Pontiella desulfatans: one gene and its partner. The protein of the gene in region 2 interacts with the protein of the main gene of each other region in a pairwise test. Links are inferred from orthologs where the notes say so. Each region holds a gene or a part of one and is shown on either strand. Other genes may lie near its edges. The genes, in order: secA and secG.

Evidence for each region.
Region 1: the proteins of secG (region 2) and secA interact in binary tests that used the Escherichia coli proteins (3 or more experiments, as listed by UniProt). The link is inferred for Pontiella desulfatans from one-to-one orthologs.

What each region holds. Positions count from the first base shown.
Region 1 is NZ_CAAHFG010000003.1:329,352-339,132, forward strand. What follows is about bases 3,362-6,987. They hold secA (preprotein translocase subunit SecA), read right to left. Parts: upstream 6,631-6,987; coding sequence 3,562-6,630; downstream 3,362-3,561. Other genes in these bases: tilS (tRNA lysidine(34) synthetase TilS), read right to left, coding at 3,362-3,558; E9954_RS22465 (WecB/TagA/CpsF family glycosyltransferase), read left to right, coding at 6,797-6,987. Also shown: outer membrane protein assembly factor BamE domain-containing protein, read right to left, coding at 1-201; ATP-dependent zinc metalloprotease FtsH, read right to left, coding at 234-2,204; more of tilS, read right to left, coding at 2,287-3,361; more of E9954_RS22465, read left to right, coding at 6,988-8,260; nfi (deoxyribonuclease V), read right to left, coding at 8,352-8,999; hemL (glutamate-1-semialdehyde 2,1-aminomutase), read right to left, coding at 9,065-9,781. UniProt on the Escherichia coli protein: Required for protein export, interacts with the SecYEG preprotein conducting channel.
Region 2 is NZ_CAAHFG010000001.1:4,355,684-4,364,566, reverse strand. Bases 3,982-6,709 are described here. They hold secG (preprotein translocase subunit SecG), read left to right. Parts: upstream 3,982-5,014; coding sequence 5,015-5,404; downstream 5,405-6,709. Other genes in these bases: E9954_RS15610 (ABC transporter substrate-binding protein), read left to right, coding at 5,434-6,709; tpiA (triose-phosphate isomerase), read left to right, coding at 4,240-4,995; polA (DNA polymerase I), read right to left, coding at 3,982-4,006. Also shown: E9954_RS15635 (DUF2971 domain-containing protein), read right to left, coding at 1-272; E9954_RS15630 (HEAT repeat domain-containing protein), read right to left, coding at 354-1,220; more of polA, read right to left, coding at 1,220-3,981; more of E9954_RS15610, read left to right, coding at 6,710-7,296; E9954_RS15605 (ABC transporter permease), read left to right, coding at 7,300-8,574; E9954_RS15600 (ABC transporter permease), read left to right, coding at 8,579-8,883. UniProt on the Escherichia coli protein: Subunit of the protein translocation channel SecYEG. Overexpression of some hybrid proteins has been thought to jam the protein secretion apparatus resulting in cell death; while this may be true it also results in FtsH-mediated degradation of SecY.

The DNA of each region.
Region 1 (9,781 bases), on a different replicon or contig from region 2:
AGCCGGCTCTTCCCTATAGGTGTAGTAGAAATATTCTGCGTCATCCCGCTCTTCCGTGTAGTCCGGTTGTCCAAGGATTTTGACGACCTCGTCCTTCGCCATGCCCTCCTGGACATCGCTGAGTTTCCAAGGTCTGAACGTGGTTGCGCATCCGGCAAGGAACAGCACCACGGTGGCCAGCATCAAGCTCATTGTTTTCATGTGCACATGTTAATCCGGACGAAACGAAATGTCTATTCCGTTTCCGCTTCCGATTTCGGTTCCGCTTCGGAGTCCGCTGCGGCCTCCTCGATCGGGGGCGGTTCGGTTTTTTCGGAACCCTCGGGGAGCTTGCCGGTCTTCATGATGGAATCGACTTCCGCAAAATCAAGCACTTCGCGCTCGATCAGCAATTCGGAGAGTGCCACCAGTTGCTCCCGGTTGTCGGTCAGGATTTTCATGCATTTGTCATAGGCCTCCGCGAGGATGCGTTGCACTTCCTGGTCGATCTTCTGCGAGGTTTCTTCGCTGTGTTCGTGCGCGCCGCTAATGCCCTGCCCCAGGAAAACGGGCTGGTTGTGGCTGCCAAGGTTTTGCGGGCCGAGCAGTTTGCTCATGCCGTATTCGCAAACCATGGCGCGGGCAATCATGGTGGAACGTTCAATATCGTTGTGGGCGCCCGTGGTCACGTCCTCGAAAATCATCTCTTCGGCCGCGCGGCCGCCCATCAGGGCAACCAGGTCGGCTTCAAGCCGCTTTTGGCTCTGCGTGTAGCGGTCCTTTTCCGGCAGCGACATCGTGGCGCCCAGCGCCCGGCCGCGCGGGATGATCGTAACCTTGTGGATCGGCTCGCATTCCGGGGTCTTGTACATCGCAATGGCGTGGCCGGCCTCGTGGTAGGCCGTCAGCTTCTTCTCTTCCGGATCCAGCACATGGCTGCGGCGCTCGCGGCCCCACATCACCTTGTCGCGTGCTTCTTCCATATCCTCTTGCTCAACAAAGTCGGCGCCGCGCCGCGAGGCCAGCAGGGCGGCTTCGTTCACCAGGTTGGCCAGGTCGGCCCCCGAGAAGCCCGGCGTTCCGCGCGCCGAGCGCTTCAGATCGACCTGGTCCGAGAGGCGGACGTTGCGGGAATGGATTTTCAGGATCTGTTCGCGGCCTTCGAGCGTCGGCAGGTCAACCACCACCTGGCGGTCGAAGCGGCCCGGGCGCAACAGGGCGGGGTCGAGCACGTCGGGACGGTTCGTGGCCGCCACGATAATGATGCCTTCCTGCGTGTCGAAGCCGTCCATCTCGACCAGCAGGGCGTTGAGCGTCTGCTCGCGTTCGTCGTGCCCCCCGCCAATGCCGCTGAAACGGCTGCGGCCAACGGCATCGATTTCGTCGATGAAGATGATGCACGGGGCGTTTTTCTTCCCCTGTTCAAACATGTCGCGCACGCGGGAGGCGCCGATCCCGACAAACATTTCAACAAAGTCGGAGCCGCTGATGGTGAAGAAGGGCACGTCGGCCTCGCCGGCGACGGCTTTGGCCAGCAACGTCTTTCCGGTTCCCGGCGAACCGGAGAGCAACACGCCTTTGGGCATTTTTCCGCCGAGTTTCTGGAACCGCTTCGGGTCTTTCAGGAATTCGACCACTTCCGCCAGCTCCTCCTTGGCTTCGTCAACGCCGGCCACATCCTTGAACGTAATCTTGTTCTTGTCCTGCGTCAGCAGCTTGGCGCGGCTCTTGCCGAAGCTCATCGCCCCGCGCCCCGCATTCTTCATCTGGCGGATGAAGATGAAATAAATGATGCCGAAAATCAGGATGAACGGAACGATGTTGGCGAGAATCGAGACCAGCATGGTCTTCGGGCGCTTCACCTTCACCTGGACTCCATTGTCCTCCAGCATCTCCATCAGCTTTTCCGTCAGGATGATTTCCGTGCGGAACTGGGTGGTGCCGGATTCGTTGATGTCCATCGACTCGCCGGAAACATAGTGGTTGCCGGCCCCGTCGTGGGCAATGTCCACTTTCGATACCCGGCCGTTCTTAACCATGTTCACGAAATCGGTATATTCGATCTCGTTCGACTTCTGCGAGTTGTTCGAGAAAAGGTGCAGGACGGTCAGGAATACGGCCATCATCAGGAACGAGATCGCCAATCCGCGCATCGGCATCGGCGGCGGCCCCTTCTTGCCTGGTTTGTTTCCCTTGGGTTCCTTCTGTTGCTTGTCATCTGCCATAATTAAATCTTTCTGTGAAAAACTGCGCAAAAACTAACACCGCCATGGGGCGAATGCAACGTGTACACACACAAACTTGGAGTCATTCGGTGCCGTTTTGTTCAATGCGGAGATGCACGGCTTTCCCATCCCGTCCCCGCACGTCCCATCCGCGCGCCGTCCGGTAGCCCGGCAACCAGATGATTTCATTCCTGCACACCACGACCGGAACGCCTGCGCGTTGCTCCCTGGGCACCTTTTGGTCGGTCAGGATATCCTGCAGTTTGCGGCTGCCCGCCATGCCCAGCGGTTCCATCCGATCGCCGGGCCGCCAGCCACGGACCTCGATGGGCGATCCGCCGACCTTCTCCGCATCGAACGAGGCCTCCGCCGGAAGCACGCCCGCGCCCTTGCCATGGTCTTTCCGCCAGCCCGTCCCCGTCTCCATCGTCAACCGAACGCAGGGCAGGCTTTCCGGCCTGCACAACCCGGTCTCGAAGCGGGGTTCCCCATATTCCACCACCACGCGCTGCCGTTCGTTCAGCTCAAAAACCGTTGTGCCTGCTGCCGCATCCATGAGCGAAAGGATCTTTTCGATGCAATCGAAGGAGACCTCTTCAGCCCCTTGGTCGAACAGCCACATCCGGAGCGTTCGCCGCCGGGCGGCCAGGGATTCCGACCCATCCTGCATCGCGGTCATCCACTCGTTCTCGGCGCGCAGGATTTCCATCGTTCGCAGAATGGTGTTGCGGATGCCCGGGTTCAGTTCCTTTTCGAGCAGAGGCAGCACCGTGTGCCGCACCTTGTTCCGCAGGAAGGTTTCGTCGGCGTTGCTGGCATCTTCCCGCCAGGACAGCTCTTTTTCTTCGAGCCACTGCAAAATGGTTTCCCGCGGAATCTCCAGCATCGGACGGATCAGCCGGATCGGGCCGATCTCTTGTTTGAAGGCCATTCCGCCCAGGCCCTCGCAACCCGCCCCCCGGGCAAGCCGGAGGAGAAAGGTTTCGGCCTGGTCGTCCGCATGGTGGGCGAGGGCAATCACGGCGTTCTCGAATTCCGCAAAAAAACCGTGCCGCGCCTGCCGCGCCGCCATCTCGAGCGACTGCCCGCTTTCCTGGGCCAGCGCCCGGACATCGACCGACTTCACCTCAACGGGAAATCCAAGCGCGCGAACAAAGCGTTCATCGGCATCCGATTCCGCGCCGCGCAGGTTGTGGTTCACATGCGCAACGGTGAAACGGATTCCAAGCTCGTGGAGCGCATGCGCCAAGGCAACCGAGTCGGCCCCGCCCGAAACCCCGACCACCACGTTCGCGCCATCGGGGATCAGTTCGTGGCGATCAATCGCCTCGCGGATGGCAACGGCAAGGTTCACGCATTATTCAGCGCCGCAGCACTTCTTGTATTTGCGTCCGCTGCCGCAGGGGCAGGGGTCGTTGCGGCCGGCCTTGGGGACATTCTTCCGGATGGGCGTGGGCTTGGGGGCCTGCGGCAAATCCATGCCCGGAGGCGGGGCACCCATGCCCGGAGGCGGGGCGCCGCGTTGCGGGGCATGGGCCGCGGCGGCTTGCGCCTGCGCCGTTGCGGCGGCGAGGGCGGAGGCCTGCGGATGCTGCACCTGCATGCCGGAAAGCGACTGGAAAAAATCCTCGATCGCTTCGATGGAGGTGGCCGAGCGGAACATGGTGTTGGCGATCTCCTCGTAGATGCGGTCCATCAGATCCATGAAAAGGTTGTAGGCTTCGCGCTTGTATTCCACCAGCGGGTCGCGCTGGCCATAGGCCTGGAGACCGACGCTTTCACGCAGGCTGTCCATGCTGCGCAGGTATTCCTGCCAATGCTCGTCGATCGACTGGATGATCATGTGGCGCTCAAGGCGCTTGAGGGCGTCCGTGTCTTCGTGGCGGGCTTTCAGGTCGTAGGCCTTCCTGACGCGTTCCATCACGCAGGCGGTCAGGCTTTCCTGGGTCTTTTCCGCAGGAAGGTCCGAGGCTTGCATGCCGAGCGGGAACGTGGTGTTCACCCAAATGATGAATTCGTGGAACCCATCGACGCTCTTCAAAGCAACGGCATCCTCGGAACGGGAGGCAATGGCCTGCTCGACCGAATGGTAGATCTGCGCGCGCGGGTCGTCGCTGGTGAGCGCCTCGGAGCGGAAACCGTAGATCTCGCCACGTTGGGCATTCATCACATCGTCGTATTCAAGCGTGCGCTTGCGCATCATGAAGTTTTGCTGTTCGACGCGCCGCTGGGCGGTTTCGATCGATTTGTTCAGCCACGGGTGCTCCAGCACTTCGCCTTCCTCGATGCCGAGTTTTTCCATGATGTTCGAGATGCGGTCGGAACCGAACAGGCGCATCAGGTTGTCTTCGAGCGAGACGTAGAAGCGCGTCACGCCCGGGTCGCCCTGGCGGGCGGAGCGGCCGCGCAGCTGGCGGTCGATGCGGCGCGACTCGTGGCGCTCGGAGGCAATCACATAGAGGCCGCACGGGCGCTCTTCAAGCAGTTTGCGCAGCGGCTTTCCATCAACCTTGGAATCCAGCGAGAAGCTTTTTGAGTTGAGATCCTCCCGGTTGAGGTGGATCACGCTTTCGTGCAGTTTGATGTCGGTGCCGCGTCCGGCCATGTTGGTGGCAATGGTCACGGCGCCGGGCTGGCCGGCGTTGGCCACGATCTCGGCTTCACGGGCATGGTTCTTGGCGTTGAGCACGTTGTGCACAATGTTTTCGCGCCGCAGCATGCGGCTGAGGACTTCGGACGTTTCAACGGCCACCGTTCCCACCAGCACCGGCTGCTTGTTGGCGTGCGCCTTCTTGATGTCGTCGATGACGGCGCGGAATTTTTCGCGCTGGGTCTTGTAGACCTGGTCGTTGAGGTCGACGCGGCGAACCGGGCGGTTGGTGGGAATCACCATCACGTCGAGTCCGTAGATCTGGTGGAATTCGTCGGCCTCGGTTTCGGCCGTGCCGGTCATGCCCGAGAGTTTGTCGTACATGCGGAAATAGTTCTGGATGGTGATGGTGGCGAGCGTTTGCGTTTCGCGCTCGATCGTTACGCCTTCCTTGGCCTCGACCGCCTGGTGCAGGCCGTCGCTCCAGCGGCGCCCGACCATCAGGCGGCCGGTATGCTCGTCGACGATGATCACCTGGTTGTCCTGCACCACGTAGTCGACGTCCTTTTCATAGACGCTGTAGGCGCGGATCAGCTGGTCGACCGCGTGGACGCGCTCGTTGCGCATCGCATAGTCCTCCTGGATGGAGCGGCGCTTTTCCATGAGCTCCTCGGGGGAGAGTCCGGTCTCCCCGTCCAGCTCGGCCATCGCGGTAACCATGTCGGGAAGGACATACATTTCCGGATCGTTCGGGTTCATCTCCTCGCAGCCCTTTTCGGTCAGGCTGGCGTCGTGTCCCTTTTCATCGATCGTGAAGAAGAGTTCCTGCCGCAGTTGGCGCGCCTGTTCCTTGCGCATATCGGAAAGCATGGACATCTGGGTTTTTTCGAGCAGTTTGCGGATCGAAACATCTTCGATCAGGTGCATCAGCTGCTTGTTTTTCGGCATGCCTTCGAACACCTGGTACATGCGCAGGGCGGCTTCGTCCTCTTCGCCCTCTTCGAGCAGGTCCTTGGCTTCCTTCAGCAGCTTGGTGCAGAGGTCGCGCTGGCGGCGCACCAGCCGCGATGCGGCGGGCTGCAGCTCTTCGTATTGGGTCGAGGAGTAGGGGGCCGGGCCGGAAATAATCAGCGGCGTACGCGCTTCGTCGATCAGGATCGAGTCGATTTCGTCGACGATCGCGAAGTTGTGCCCCTTTTGCTGCACCATGTCTTCCGGGCTGTAGGCCATGTTGTCGCGCAGGTAGTCGAAGCCGAATTCCGAATTGGTGCCGTAGGTGATGTCGCGCAGGTACATTTCGCGGCGTTCCGGCGGCGGCATCATGTTCTTCAGGCAGCCGACGGTCAGGCCGAGCCACGTGTAGAGATGGCCCATCCATTCGGAGTCGCGTTGCGAGTGGTAGTCGGAGGTGGTGACGACGTGCGCACCTTTTCCGGAGAGTGCGTTGAGGTAGACCGGGAGGGTGGCCACAAGGGTCTTGCCTTCGCCCGTTGCCATTTCCGCAATCATGCCCTTGTGGATCGCCATGCCGCCGATGAGCTGGACATCGAAGTGCACCATCTCCCACGCAATAGGATGCCCGATGACTTCCACGACCGTCCCGCACAGGCGGCGGGCCGCATTCTTTACCACCGCAAAGGCCTCCAATTCAATGCTTTCAAGGGTCTCGCCCTTTTGCAGGCGCTCCTTGAATTCCTGGGTCTTGGCCTTCAGCTGATCGTCGCTGAGCGCCTTGTATTCCTCGTCGAACGCATTGATCTTCTCGACTAGCGGATGCATCTTTTTCAGGTCGCGCTCGTTCTTCGAGCCGACGATCTTCTTTAAAATCCAATTCATGTCCGTTCCTGTGTTTGCAAAAAGAGGAAGAAACCTACCTCATTTGCCGCCCCCCCACAAGCCGTGATTAGGAAAAGGGCGGCCACCTTGGCGGCGGGGTTTTGAAGAAATTCTTCTCTTGAATAGTACTTGATCCGCGCAGGCAAAGTTTCTAGCATTCCCGACTATGCAAAGCGATGGGTCAGCGCCAATTCCGTTGGTCATCTACGGCGTGCCGTTCCACAACGTCACGTTCGAAGAGGCCATCGACTGGATTGTTGAACGGGTGCGCTCCGGCCGCCCGGCCAACATAGCCACCGCAAACCTCGATTTTGTCACCCGCGCCTGGAGCGATCCCGAGCTGCAGCGCATCCTCATCGATGCCGATCTGGTGCTCGCCGACGGCTTTCCCATCGTGAAACTCGCCCCGTTTTTCGGCCCGGCCTTGAAGGACCGGGTCACCGGCTCCGACCTGACGCCCATGCTGGCGGAACGGGCCGCGAGGGAGGGCATGAGCATCTACGGCCTCGGCAGCGCGCAGGGCGTGGCCGAAAAGGCCATGGATATCCTGAAGAAACGGCATCCCGATCTCAAGGTTGCGGGAACCTTCTCGCCGCCTTTTGCCCCCCTGCTCGAAATGGATCACCGCAAAATCCTGCAAAAGCTCGAACGGGCCGGGCCGGACATCCTCTTCGTTGCGCTCGGGGCCCCCAAGCAGGACAAGTTCATCAGCATGCATGTGCGCGGATGGAATGTTCCCGTCGCCATGGGCGTCGGCGCTTCGCTCGATTTCATCACCGGCGAGCAGCGCCGGGCGCCCTTGTGGATGCGCAAGCACCATCTCGAATGGTTCTGGCGCATCTGCTGCAATCCCCGGCGGCTATTGGTTCGCTACCTCGAAAACGTCCGCTTCCTGCTGTCCGCATCGCGGCAAATGTATTTGATCCATCGAATGGCCGACAAACCCCGCCCGTTCGAGGCGCTGGAGGAGCGCGGTTTCCTCGAATTGGAAGACAAAGGAATTGCCGTGGAGCGCTTCCAGGGCTTCGAGTCCGAATCCGCCGCCCGCGGTTTGGTGGAACACATCGCCCATACCGCCAAGGGTATGAATCTGTTGCTCGACCTCCATGCCGTTCCCTGGCTGGACAGCCTGGAACTCGGCGCCCTCCTCGAAATCAACAAGCTTTGTCGCTCGTGGGGGAAACGGCTCATTCTCTACGCCCCGCGTCCCAAGGTGCTTCGCCTGCTCGAAACCTGCCGCCTGACCGACTATTTCAACACCGCCACCCGTCTCGACGAGGTCGAAGCCATTGCCCGGAACCTGACGGAGCACCTCGACGGTGGAACCATCTACGAAGAGGGCTCGCTCAAACTCGAACTTCCCATGGAACTCACCTCGGCCACCTTGCCCTCCTACGAAAAAGAGGCGGAGTTCATCCGTCGCGAACTCAAGGAGCAGGGCATCCTCAAAACCGTCGAGGTCGATGCCGCCCAGCTCGATTTCATCGACAGCTCCGGCCTCGGCTTCCTCATTGCCCTGAAGAAAACCACGCAGGACGAAGGCGTATCCATGTCCATCGCCAACCTGCCCACCAAACCCCGCCGCACCTTCGAAATCGCCCGCGTCGACAAGGTGCTCCTACACGCATAAGTCCTCCCGGACTTCCTTCCATCAAGCTCTTCCCGCACTCGAAGTATATCATCCAACCACCACGATCGTGGGTGTTGGATGATATACTTTCCTAGTTGCCCGATGCGAGTTTGTGGGCGTGGCGGGTGGTTTCCGGCAGGCGGTATTTCGTGACGCACTGCAGGACGATCCGGTGGGCGGTGTCGAGGCCGACGCGGTGGCCGGGGGAGATGTAGAGGGGTTTGACGTTGGTGCGGGTGCGCAGGACGACTCCGATCTGTTCGTCTTTATCCATCAGCGGAACATGGCACCCTTTTTCCAATGGAACGTCTGCGTGCGTTCCGGTCAGGCGCGACTTGGCGACGCCGATGGCGGGAATGTCGAGCAGCAGGCCGAGGTGGGCCGCGATGCCGAAGCGGCGGGGATGGGCGATGCCTTGGCCATCGCACAGCAGCAGGTCGGGTTGGGCGCTAAGCTTGAGCATGGCCTCCAGCACGGCCGGGACTTCGCGGAAGGAGAGCAGGCCGGGCACGTAGGGGAAGGTCGTCGGATGGTGGGCGATCGCCGTTTCCACCACGTCGAGTGTTGCGAAATCCAGCACCGCAATCGCCGCGTGTGTTACCGTGTTGTTTTTCTCGAAGCCAACATCCACTCCGGCCACGGTGTTGATTTCGCCGAAGTCGTCCTTGAGCTTAACGCGATCCTGCAGCGCGTGCTGGATCTTGACGGCTTCCTTCGGACTGACATCCCATGCATGCATTTTTTTTACCACTAAGACACGAAGGACTCTAAGTTGCCGTGCTTCGTGCTCTTCGTGCTTCGTGGTTAAATTTTTTCCAGTTCGGTAATAAACCGATCGATGTGTTCCTCGGTGTGGGCGGCGGAGACGAAGGCGACCTCGAATCCGGACGGCGGGGTGTAGAACCCGTGGTCGAGCATGTGGTGGAAATAGGCGGCGTGCGCCTTTTGATCGCAGGCCTTCGAGTCGTCGAGGTTACGAACGGCTGCTTTGCGGAAGAAGGGCGTGAACATGCCGCCGCGCTGCGCGCAGTGCAGATCGAGTCCCTTTTCTGCGGCGATGCGGTTGACGCCGTCGGCCAGTCGTTTGCCCAGAATTTCCATCTTTAGGTAAGGCGATTCGTCGCGCAGCAGCTCGAGCGTTTTCATGCCGGCGGCCACGGCGACCGGGTTGCCGCTGAGGGTGCCGGCCTGGTAGACCGGGCCGAGCGGCGCGAGGGTGGACATGATCTTGGTGCTGCCGCCAATGGCGCCGATGGGCATGCCCCCGCCAATGATTTTGCCAAGCGTGGTGATGTCGGCCTCGATGCCAACCGTATGCCCGAAGGTGGTCGGGGCAAGGCGGAAGCCGTTGATGACTTCGTCGAAGATGAGCAGGGAGCCGGCTTCGGCGGTGGCGGCGCGCAGGCCTTCGAGGAAGCCCGGTTCCGGTTCAACCAATCCCATGTTGCCCGCAATCGGTTCGACGATCACGGCGGCGATCTCGTCGCCGTTGGCCTTCAGGATTTCCTGTACCGCCCCCAG
Region 2 (8,883 bases):
GCGTTGAGTATCGAATGGCAAAGAGCTTGTCGCGACTCGATGTCCGCAATCTTATACTTCCGAATAATGTTTTTCGGATCTTTGCCTGTGAGTTCGTAGCAACCATAGGTGAATTCAATAAACTCATCCACAGTGAAGCTGGATGATACGGGAAAATCGCAGTCGAATGGATCGTTGAATTTTTGTGGAGACGAAAACCAGAGCCTATTTTTAGAGATGGTCTTGAGCTTTGATTCTGCTTCGTTTTGAAATCCTATGTATCTGTAAATCATGCTTGATGCTCCTTAAGCAATTCTACCTGAGCTTGTTTTCGATTCTGATCGGGATTTCCATAGCAATGGCGAATTTCATGTTCACTGATACTGCTCCAGTTTCTCCATCAGCACCTGTTTCATGCGTGGCTTGTCGTCGGGGTAGAGGGAGATGAGGCGTTTGCCTTGTTGCTGGTAGAGTTTTTGTTTCTTGAGCATGCCGATCTTGTAGTCGGCGGTGTTCATGCCCCAATATTCAATGTAGACGTCGAATTCGGGGAGGTAGAAGTCGGGACGGATGGCGTAGCCGTCGAGAATGCGGAAACGCTCATCGTAGCGGTAGCGGATGTTTTCAGCGGAGAGGATCTCTGCAATGAGGCGTTCGCCGTCGGACTGCACCCAGGTTCCATCCTTGGCGCGGATTTTCTTTTGCAGTTCGACCTTCATTTCAAAATTGCGGCGCTCCATGAAAACCTCGTCGAAACAATAGTTGCAGAAGGGGCGCTGGAAAGCCTTTTGCGAACGGGCGAATTCGTCGGGCTCCAGCTCGACACCGCAGCGTTGGCAGCAGTGCACCGCTTGCCTCTCTTCGATTCGGCTCGCTTCTTCGATGATGCCGATGGCGCGTTTGGCGCCATTGTTATTGTATTCCTTTTCGACGGGGCTGATGGCCATGTCGCGCAGGTCGTGGAGGGCTGGTTTTGCGGCGCTACCGTAGGCGGAGAGGGCGCGGACGGCATATTGCCGTACCTGGGGTTTGGCGTCTCGGAGCATCGGAACGAGAGCGGAGACAGCCTTTTCCGCATCGGCCAGCCCGGCCAGCTTGCCGATGGCGGAAGCCGCGAGCCGGCGTACGTTGGCGGCGGGGGAACGTGTTAGCTCAATCAGTTCGGGCAAGGCGGATGGATCGCCGGAGTTGCCGAGTTCCACGGCGCGTTCCCTGAACTGCGTTTCGAGCTTGGAGTCCATCAATGCGCTTCCAACCAGTTCGCCCCCGTCCCGCTCTCGACCAGGATCGGGATTTCCATGGGGATGGCGGATTTCATTTTTTCCTCGATGAGGGGGATGAGCTCGTCGGCTTCGTCTTCGGCAAGGTCGAAGACGAGTTCGTCGTGGACTTGGAGGAGGAGCCGGGTTTTGGCCTTGCGGTCGTCGAGCAGTTTTTGGACGGCGATCATGGCAATCTTGATCATGTCGGCGGCGGTGCCCTGGATGGGGGCGTTGATGGCGTTGCGCTCGGCGCCGGAGCGGACCATCTGGTTGCGGGCGTTGATGTCGCGGATGTAGCGGCGGCGGCCGGTGATGGTTTCGACATATTCGTGCTTCTGGGCGAATTCGATGGTCGAGTCGAGATAGCTCTGCACGCCGGGATAGTTGGCGCGGTATTGCTCGATGATTTCCTGCGCTTCCTTGCGCGGGATGCCGAGGCGCTGGGAGAGCCCGAAGGCGGAGATGCCGTAGATGATGCCAAAGTTAACCATCTTGGCCTTGGAGCGCATTTCGCGGGTCACGTCGTCTTTCGCCACCCCGAAGACGCGGGCGGCGGTGGCGGTGTGGATGTCTTCGCCGTGGATGAACGCCTCGCGCAGGCCCGGATCGCCGGAAAGTTCGGCCATGATGCGCAGCTCGATCTGGGAATAGTCGGAGGCGAGCAGGGTGAAGCCTTCGCGCGGGATGAAGGCGCGGCGGATTTCGCGGCCTTCCTCGGTGCGGATCGGGATGTTCTGGATGTTCGGGTTGACCGACGAGAGGCGGCCGGTGGTGGTGATGGCCTGGCTGAAGGTGGTATGCACGCGGCCGGTTGGCTCGAAGACTTCCTTGGGCAGGGCATCGACATAGGTGCTCTTGAGTTTGGTGAGTCCGCGATGGTCGAGCATCTTGCGGACGATCGGATGGTCGGGCGCCAGGGTGGAGAGCACTTCCTCGTCGGTCTTGTATTGCCCGGTCTTGGTCTTCTTGGGCTTTTCCACCAGTTGGAGCACATCGAACAGCACTTCGCCCACCTGCTTGGGGGAGTTGAGGTTGAACTCCATGCCAGCCAGGGTGTAGACGGCCTTTTCCAGCTCGTCGATCTTGGTGGCGAGCTCTTCGGAATAGTTCCCGAGGGCGGTGGCATCGAGGTTGATGCCGTTGTATTCCATCTGGGCGAGCACCGGCAAAAGCGGCGTTTCGATTTCGTAGAAGGTGCGCTCCTGTCCGCGCTCCTTCAGCATCGGCTTGAGCTTGTGCCATAGCTGGAGGGTGATGTCGGCATCCTCTGCCGCATATTCGCATAGCTCGTCGAGGTCGACGTCGCGCATCGGTTTTTGATCGGTCTTCTTGTCGCCGATGAGGGCGGTGATGGGCACGGGCGAATAATCGAGCAGGGTTTCGGCCATGTGGTTCATGTTGTGCCGCTGGTCGGGGTCGATGAGGTAGTGCGCCAGCATGGTGTCGAGCAGCTCGCCGCGGACTTCGATGCCGTGCCATTTCAGCACGCTGATGTCGTACTTGAGGTTTTGCCCCACCTTGCGGATGTCGGGGTTTTGCAGGATGGGCAGGAACGGTTCAAGCGCCAGCAGCGCCTGCCCGCGGTCGGGGGGCAGGGTGACGAACCACGCTTCGTGCGGTTCAATGCAGAACGAGATGCCGATCAGCTCGGCCACGCGGACGTCAAGGCCGGTGGTTTCGGTGTCGAAGCAAACCAATGCCGTTCCGGCGAGTTTTCCGGCCAGCGCGGCGCGTTCGGCCGCGCTGGTGACGAGGTGGTAGTTGTGTTTCACGTCCTTGATGGTTTTGAAGGCGGGGACGGGTTCCTGCATTTCGGGCTGTTGCGCGGCGGCGAACTCGAACAGGTCGCCCTGGCCGCAGCTGGCGGCGGCAACGGCGACGGAGTTCGGGGTGGGGGATTCGCCGAACAGGCGCTTGATGAGCGATTTGAATTCGAGTTCGGTGAAGAGAACCTTGAGCTGGTCGTCGTTGCGCTGGCCCATCAGGAGTTCTTCGGGGTCTTCCTTCACGGGGACATCGCATTTGATGGTGACGAGCCGTTTGGAGAGCAGGGCCTGGGTTTTGTTTTCCTCAACCTTCTCCTTTTGCTTGCCTTTGAGTTGGTCGGTGTTTTCAAGCAGGTTTTCGATGGAGCCAAATTGGGCAATGAGCTTTTGCGCGGTCTTGGGGCCGATGCCCGGGATGCCGGGGACGTTGTCGGCGGTGTCGCCGGCCAGCCCAAGGATATCGATGACCTGCCCGACCGTTTCAATATTCCACTGCTCGAGGATTTTCGGAACGTCGAGCAGTTCGCCGGACTTCCCGCTACCGGGCTTGAGCATGAAGGTGTGTTCATCGACGAGCTGGGCGTAGTCCTTGTCGGGCGTGACCATGTAGGTGTCGAACCCCTGCCGCTCGGCCTGGCGGGCGAGGGTGCCGATCACATCGTCGGCCTCGAACCCGGGATATTCGAGCACGGGGATGTTGAAGGCGTTGAGCAGGTTGCGGATGTGCGGGACGGCGGTGCGGACGCCTTCGGGCGTTTCGTCGCGCGTGGCCTTGTATTCGGGATATTCCTCGTGGCGGAAGGTGGGGCCGTGGGTGTCGAACGCGACGGCGATATGGGTCGGTTCGTAGGTGTGCATGATGTCGAGCAGGGTGTTGATGAAGCCGAATACCGCCGAAACATTCTCCCCCTTGGAGTTGATGCGCGGGTTGCGAATGAGTCCGAAATAGGCGCGGTAGACCACGGCCATGCCGTCGATCAGGAAAAGTTTTTTCTGCATAGCTGAATCCTTTGGGTTAACCACTAATCTTCACTAATCAGCACTAATCCGTCGTTCAGGAAAAGGATATTAGTGTGAATTAGTGCCGCTAGGGGGTTCCATGGGCATTTTGGGGCTGCTTTTTTGCCATTTCGCCTTTGCCTATCGGGTGGCGTTTCGCTAGATTCCCCGTTCATTTTTCAAACAAACACGGGCTTTCCCCTTGGATTTATAAAGAAAACGGAGATGGATTGATGAGAAAGAAAATTATTGCAGGCAACTGGAAGATGAACAAAACCGTCGGCGAAGCCATTGAACTGGCGAACGCGGTCAAGCTCGAGCTGGCCGATTGCAACGACGTGGACGTTGTTCTCTGCCCTCCGTTCACCGCCCTGAAGTCCGTGAGCGACATTGTTTCCGAAACCCAGATCGCCGTTGGTTCGCAGAACATGTCTTCCGAAGACGAAGGCGCCTACACCGGCGAAATCTGCCACACCATGCTCAAGGAAATCTTCGTGCGCTACGTCATCCTCGGCCACAGCGAACGCCGCGAATACTACAAGGAAACCGATTTCTGGATCAACAAGAAGGTCGTCAAGGCGCTCGAAAAGAACCTGCGCCCGATCCTCTGCGTGGGCGAAACCCTCGAAGACCGCGAAGCCGGCAACACCGAAAAGGTGGTTGAGGTGCAGGTGCGCGAAGGCCTCAAGGATGTCGACGCCGCCGCCTTCACCGAGCTCGTCATTGCGTACGAGCCTGTTTGGGCCATCGGAACCGGCAAGGTTGCCACCGCCCAGCAGGCACAGGACGTGCACGCGTTCATCCGCGGTATTGTTAAGGACATGGTTGGCGCGGAAGCCGCCGACGCCGTCCGCATCCAGTATGGCGGTTCCATGAAGCCGGACAACGCAGTGGAACTGCTTGGCCAGCCCGATATCGACGGCGGCCTGATTGGTGGCGCAGCGCTGGACGCGACTTCGTTCGCGGCCATCGTTAAAGCCGCCATATAATTGAACAAAGGAAACGAAGATGATCTTTCTAAAGGCACTGTTTATTGTAATCGAGGTCATATGCTGCCTCCTGTTGATTGGCCTGGTGCTGCTGCAGAAGTCGAAGAGCGAAGGCCTTGGCCTAGCATTCGGCGCAGGTGCGGGCGAATCGATGTTCGGTGCGCGCGCCGGCAATGTGCTCTCCAAGGCAACCGTCGTCATCGGCGCTGTTTTCATTGCGAGCTCGCTGATTCTCAGCGTCATGTTCGCCCAGCAGGAAACCACCCTCATGGGGGGTGTGGAAAGCGATCCGGTACAGCCCGTGGCGGTGCAGCCCGGCCTGATCGAAGGGTTGGATACGGGGGCGCCGGCGACGGAGGGTGCTCCAGCGGAGACGCTTCCGGCCCAGCCCGCGCAGCCGGCAGAATAACGGATTTGTTCCACTAGATGGGTCTGCAAATGAACAAGCTCCCCCTAACTGCCATCGCGGCGTTTGCGGGGAGTTTGCTGTTGTCTGGATGCGGCGACGGGAACCTCGGGGCCCGCGAGGCCAACGGCGAGGTTGTTGCATACAGCAGTACGCACCGCATCACGGGGCTTGATCCGGCAACGTCGAGCTCGGTCGATGCCTCGCTCGCGATCTCGCGGATCTACGAAGGCCTGCTTCAATACGACTATCTGGCGCGGCCCTATAAGGTGGTTCCCTCGCTGGCGGAGTCGATGCCCGAGGTTTCCGAAGACGGGCTGGTCTATACCTTCAAGATCCGCAAGGGCATCTATTTCCAGGACGATCCCTGTTTTCCGGATGGAAAGGGGCGCGAACTGACGGCGCGCGATTTCGACTATTCGCTCAAGCGCGTCGCCGACGTGAAGAACGCATCGCCCGGTTTCTGGGCCTTCAGCGGCCGCATCAAGGGTATCGACGATTTCCACAAGGCCTCCCAGTCGCCGGAGCCGACCGACTACGAAATGCCGGTGGCGGGGCTCAAGGTTTTGGACCCGTACACCTTGCAGGTCGTCCTGAACGAACCCTATCCGCAACTGCTCTACATTCTAACGATGCACTATTCGTTCGTCGTGCCTCGCGAGGCGGTCGAACTCTACGGCAAGAAACTCACCAACCATCCGGTCGGCACCGGCCCATACCGCCTGGTGGAGTGGCGCCGCAACTCGCGCATCGAGTTCGAGCGCAATCCCAAGTGGGCCGAGACCGGGCGCGTGGAAACCTATCCTTCCGCCGCCTCGCCGGAATTCGAGGCCAAGGGCTTGCTGAGGGATGCCGGGCTGCAGATCCCGTTCAACGACCGGATCATCCAGTATGTGATCGACGACACCAGCACCTCGTGGATGATGTTCCTCTCCGGCCAGCTCGACTCCTCCGCCATTTCGCCGGACAACTGGGACGCGGTCGTGACGCCCTCCAAAAGCCTGACCGGTACGCTGGAAAAGCGCGGCATCGAGCTGATTTCCTCGCCCTACACCGCGGTTTACTACATGGGCTTCAACTGGGACGATGCGCTGGTGGGGTTCAGCGAGGATCCAGAACAGAACGAACGCAATAAAAAACTGCGCCAGGCGCTCAGCTGCGCCTACGAGTTCGACCTGATGAACACCTTCATGAACAACCGGCTCTATCCACTCAACGGGCCCATCCCGACCCCGTTGGCCGGCAACCTGACCGAACCTTCGCCCTACCTTTTCAATCTCGAAAAAGCCGCGAAGCTTCTGGCCGAGGCCGGCTATCCCGAGGGGATCGACAGCAAGACCGGCCGGCGGCTTGAGCTCGTCATCGAGCTGGGCAGCGCCGACACCAATACGCGGCAGTCGATGGAACTCATGGCCGACATGTACCAGAAAATCGGCGTCGTCTTGAAAACCAACTACAACACCTGGCCCGCCTTCATCGAAAAACTCAACCGCCGCCAGGCCCAGTTGTTCCGTCTGGCCTGGGTGGCCGACTATCCCGATGCGGAAAACTTTCTCGCGCTTTTCTACAGCAAGAACGCGTCGCCGGGGCCGAACCACGCCAACTACCGCAATGCCGAGATCGACCGCATGTATGAGCAGATCCGCGTCATGCCCGATTCGCCGGAGCGCACCGCGATCTACGAGAAGATGGCGAAGATCATTGTCGAGGAAGCGCCGTGGGTCTTCCAGTACCAGCCCATGAGCTTTGCGGTGAAGCACAGCTGGATCGAAAACTATGTCTCGCACGACTATCCCTACGGCATGGGCCGATTCCGCCGCGTCAACACCGCGACGCGCTCGGAATGGATGAAGTCGTACGGCAAGGATAAGCTGGATATGGCGGGGCAGGAATAAGGGATGCTGAACTATATCCTCAAGCGAATCTGGCAGATGGTGCCCACGGTGGTCGGCGTGGTCTTGCTCACCTTCATTCTTTTCAACGTGGTGGGTGGCGACCTCGCCGCGATCGCGCTCGGCAAGAAGGTTTCCCTCCAATCGTTGGAAGCGTTCGACGAGCAGCGCGGCCTCAACAAACCACTCTTTTTCGGAACCCGCGCCACCAGCCGCGCCTACGAAGACCAAGACCTCGCAGAAGGGGCGGGGCGCTGGCGCAGCTGGAGCAACGCGCTCTACTCCGCCGAAACCGCTTCCGTTTCCATCCAGCCCAACGCAAAAATCGACCCGCTTGCGTTTCCTTTGGAGTCCGGGGCGGAGTTCGTGTGGCAGGTCACCTACCGCGGCGCCGGCTCGCTGGCCGGCGGCGCGCTGGCCTCCGCCGATTGGAAAAGCGCGAAGATCCGTTTCAAGGGATCGGAAGAGGGTGGCTTCGCCACCGGAGCCGAAGGGCTCGAAATCAAGAAGCTCAAGCTGCGCAAGGTCATGAAGAATCCGTTCGACTCGCAGCTCTGGTTCTACGTCAAACAGCTCGCCCGCGGCGACATGGGCTATTCCGAAAGCCTGAAACAACCCGTTTCCAAGCTGCTTAAGGACGGTGTGCTGCCTTCGCTTTCCCTGACGATTCCCATTTTTCTCATCGGCATCGTGCTCTCGGTGAGCCTTTCGCTCGTCTGCGCCTTTTTCCGCGACACCTTCATCGACCGTTTCCTGGTCATGTTTTCCGTGGCGCTGATGAGCATCAACTATCTGGTCTACATCGTGGCGGGCCAATATTTCCTGGCCTACAAGCAAGGGCTGTTTCCGGTTTGGGGCTTCGAGTCGGCGCGCTATCTGGTGCTGCCCGTCCTCATCGGCGTTATCAGCGGCCTCGGCGCAAACATCCGCTTCTACCGCACGGTGATGCTCGACGAAATGTATAAGGACTATGTCCGCACCGCCTTCGCCAAGGGCGTCGCCAAGCCGCGCGTCCTCTTCGTGCATGTGCTGAAGAACGCCATGATCCCGATCATTACCAATGTCGTGATTGCCATTCCATACCTCTATACCGGCTCGCTGTTGCTCGAAAGCTTCTTCGGCATTCCGGGCCTCGGCTATCTCAGCATCAACGCCATTCTCGCGGCGGATATCGACGTCATCCGCGCCATCGTTCTGATCGGCGCGATGCTGTTCGTGGCCTGCAACCTTTTAACCGACATCTGCTACGCGCTGGCCGACCCGCGCGTGAAATTGAAATAAAACCATGGCGACTGCAAAAGGACAGAGTTTATGGGGCGATGCCTGGCGGCGGTTGAGAAAAAACCGCATTGCCATGGTCTGCCTGGGATTGGTGGCGTTCTTCACGCTGCTGGCCGTGTACGGCGAGATCCTCCATCAATACTACGAGATCCGTGACATTACGCCCTCCTACCAGAAAACCAATCTCGACATCGCCTTCCAACCGCCGGGCAAGGCCCATTGGATGGGTACCGACGGACTCGGGCGCGATGTCATGGCCCGTCTGGTGCAAGGCGTATGCATTGCCTACAAGGTCGGCATCATCACTTC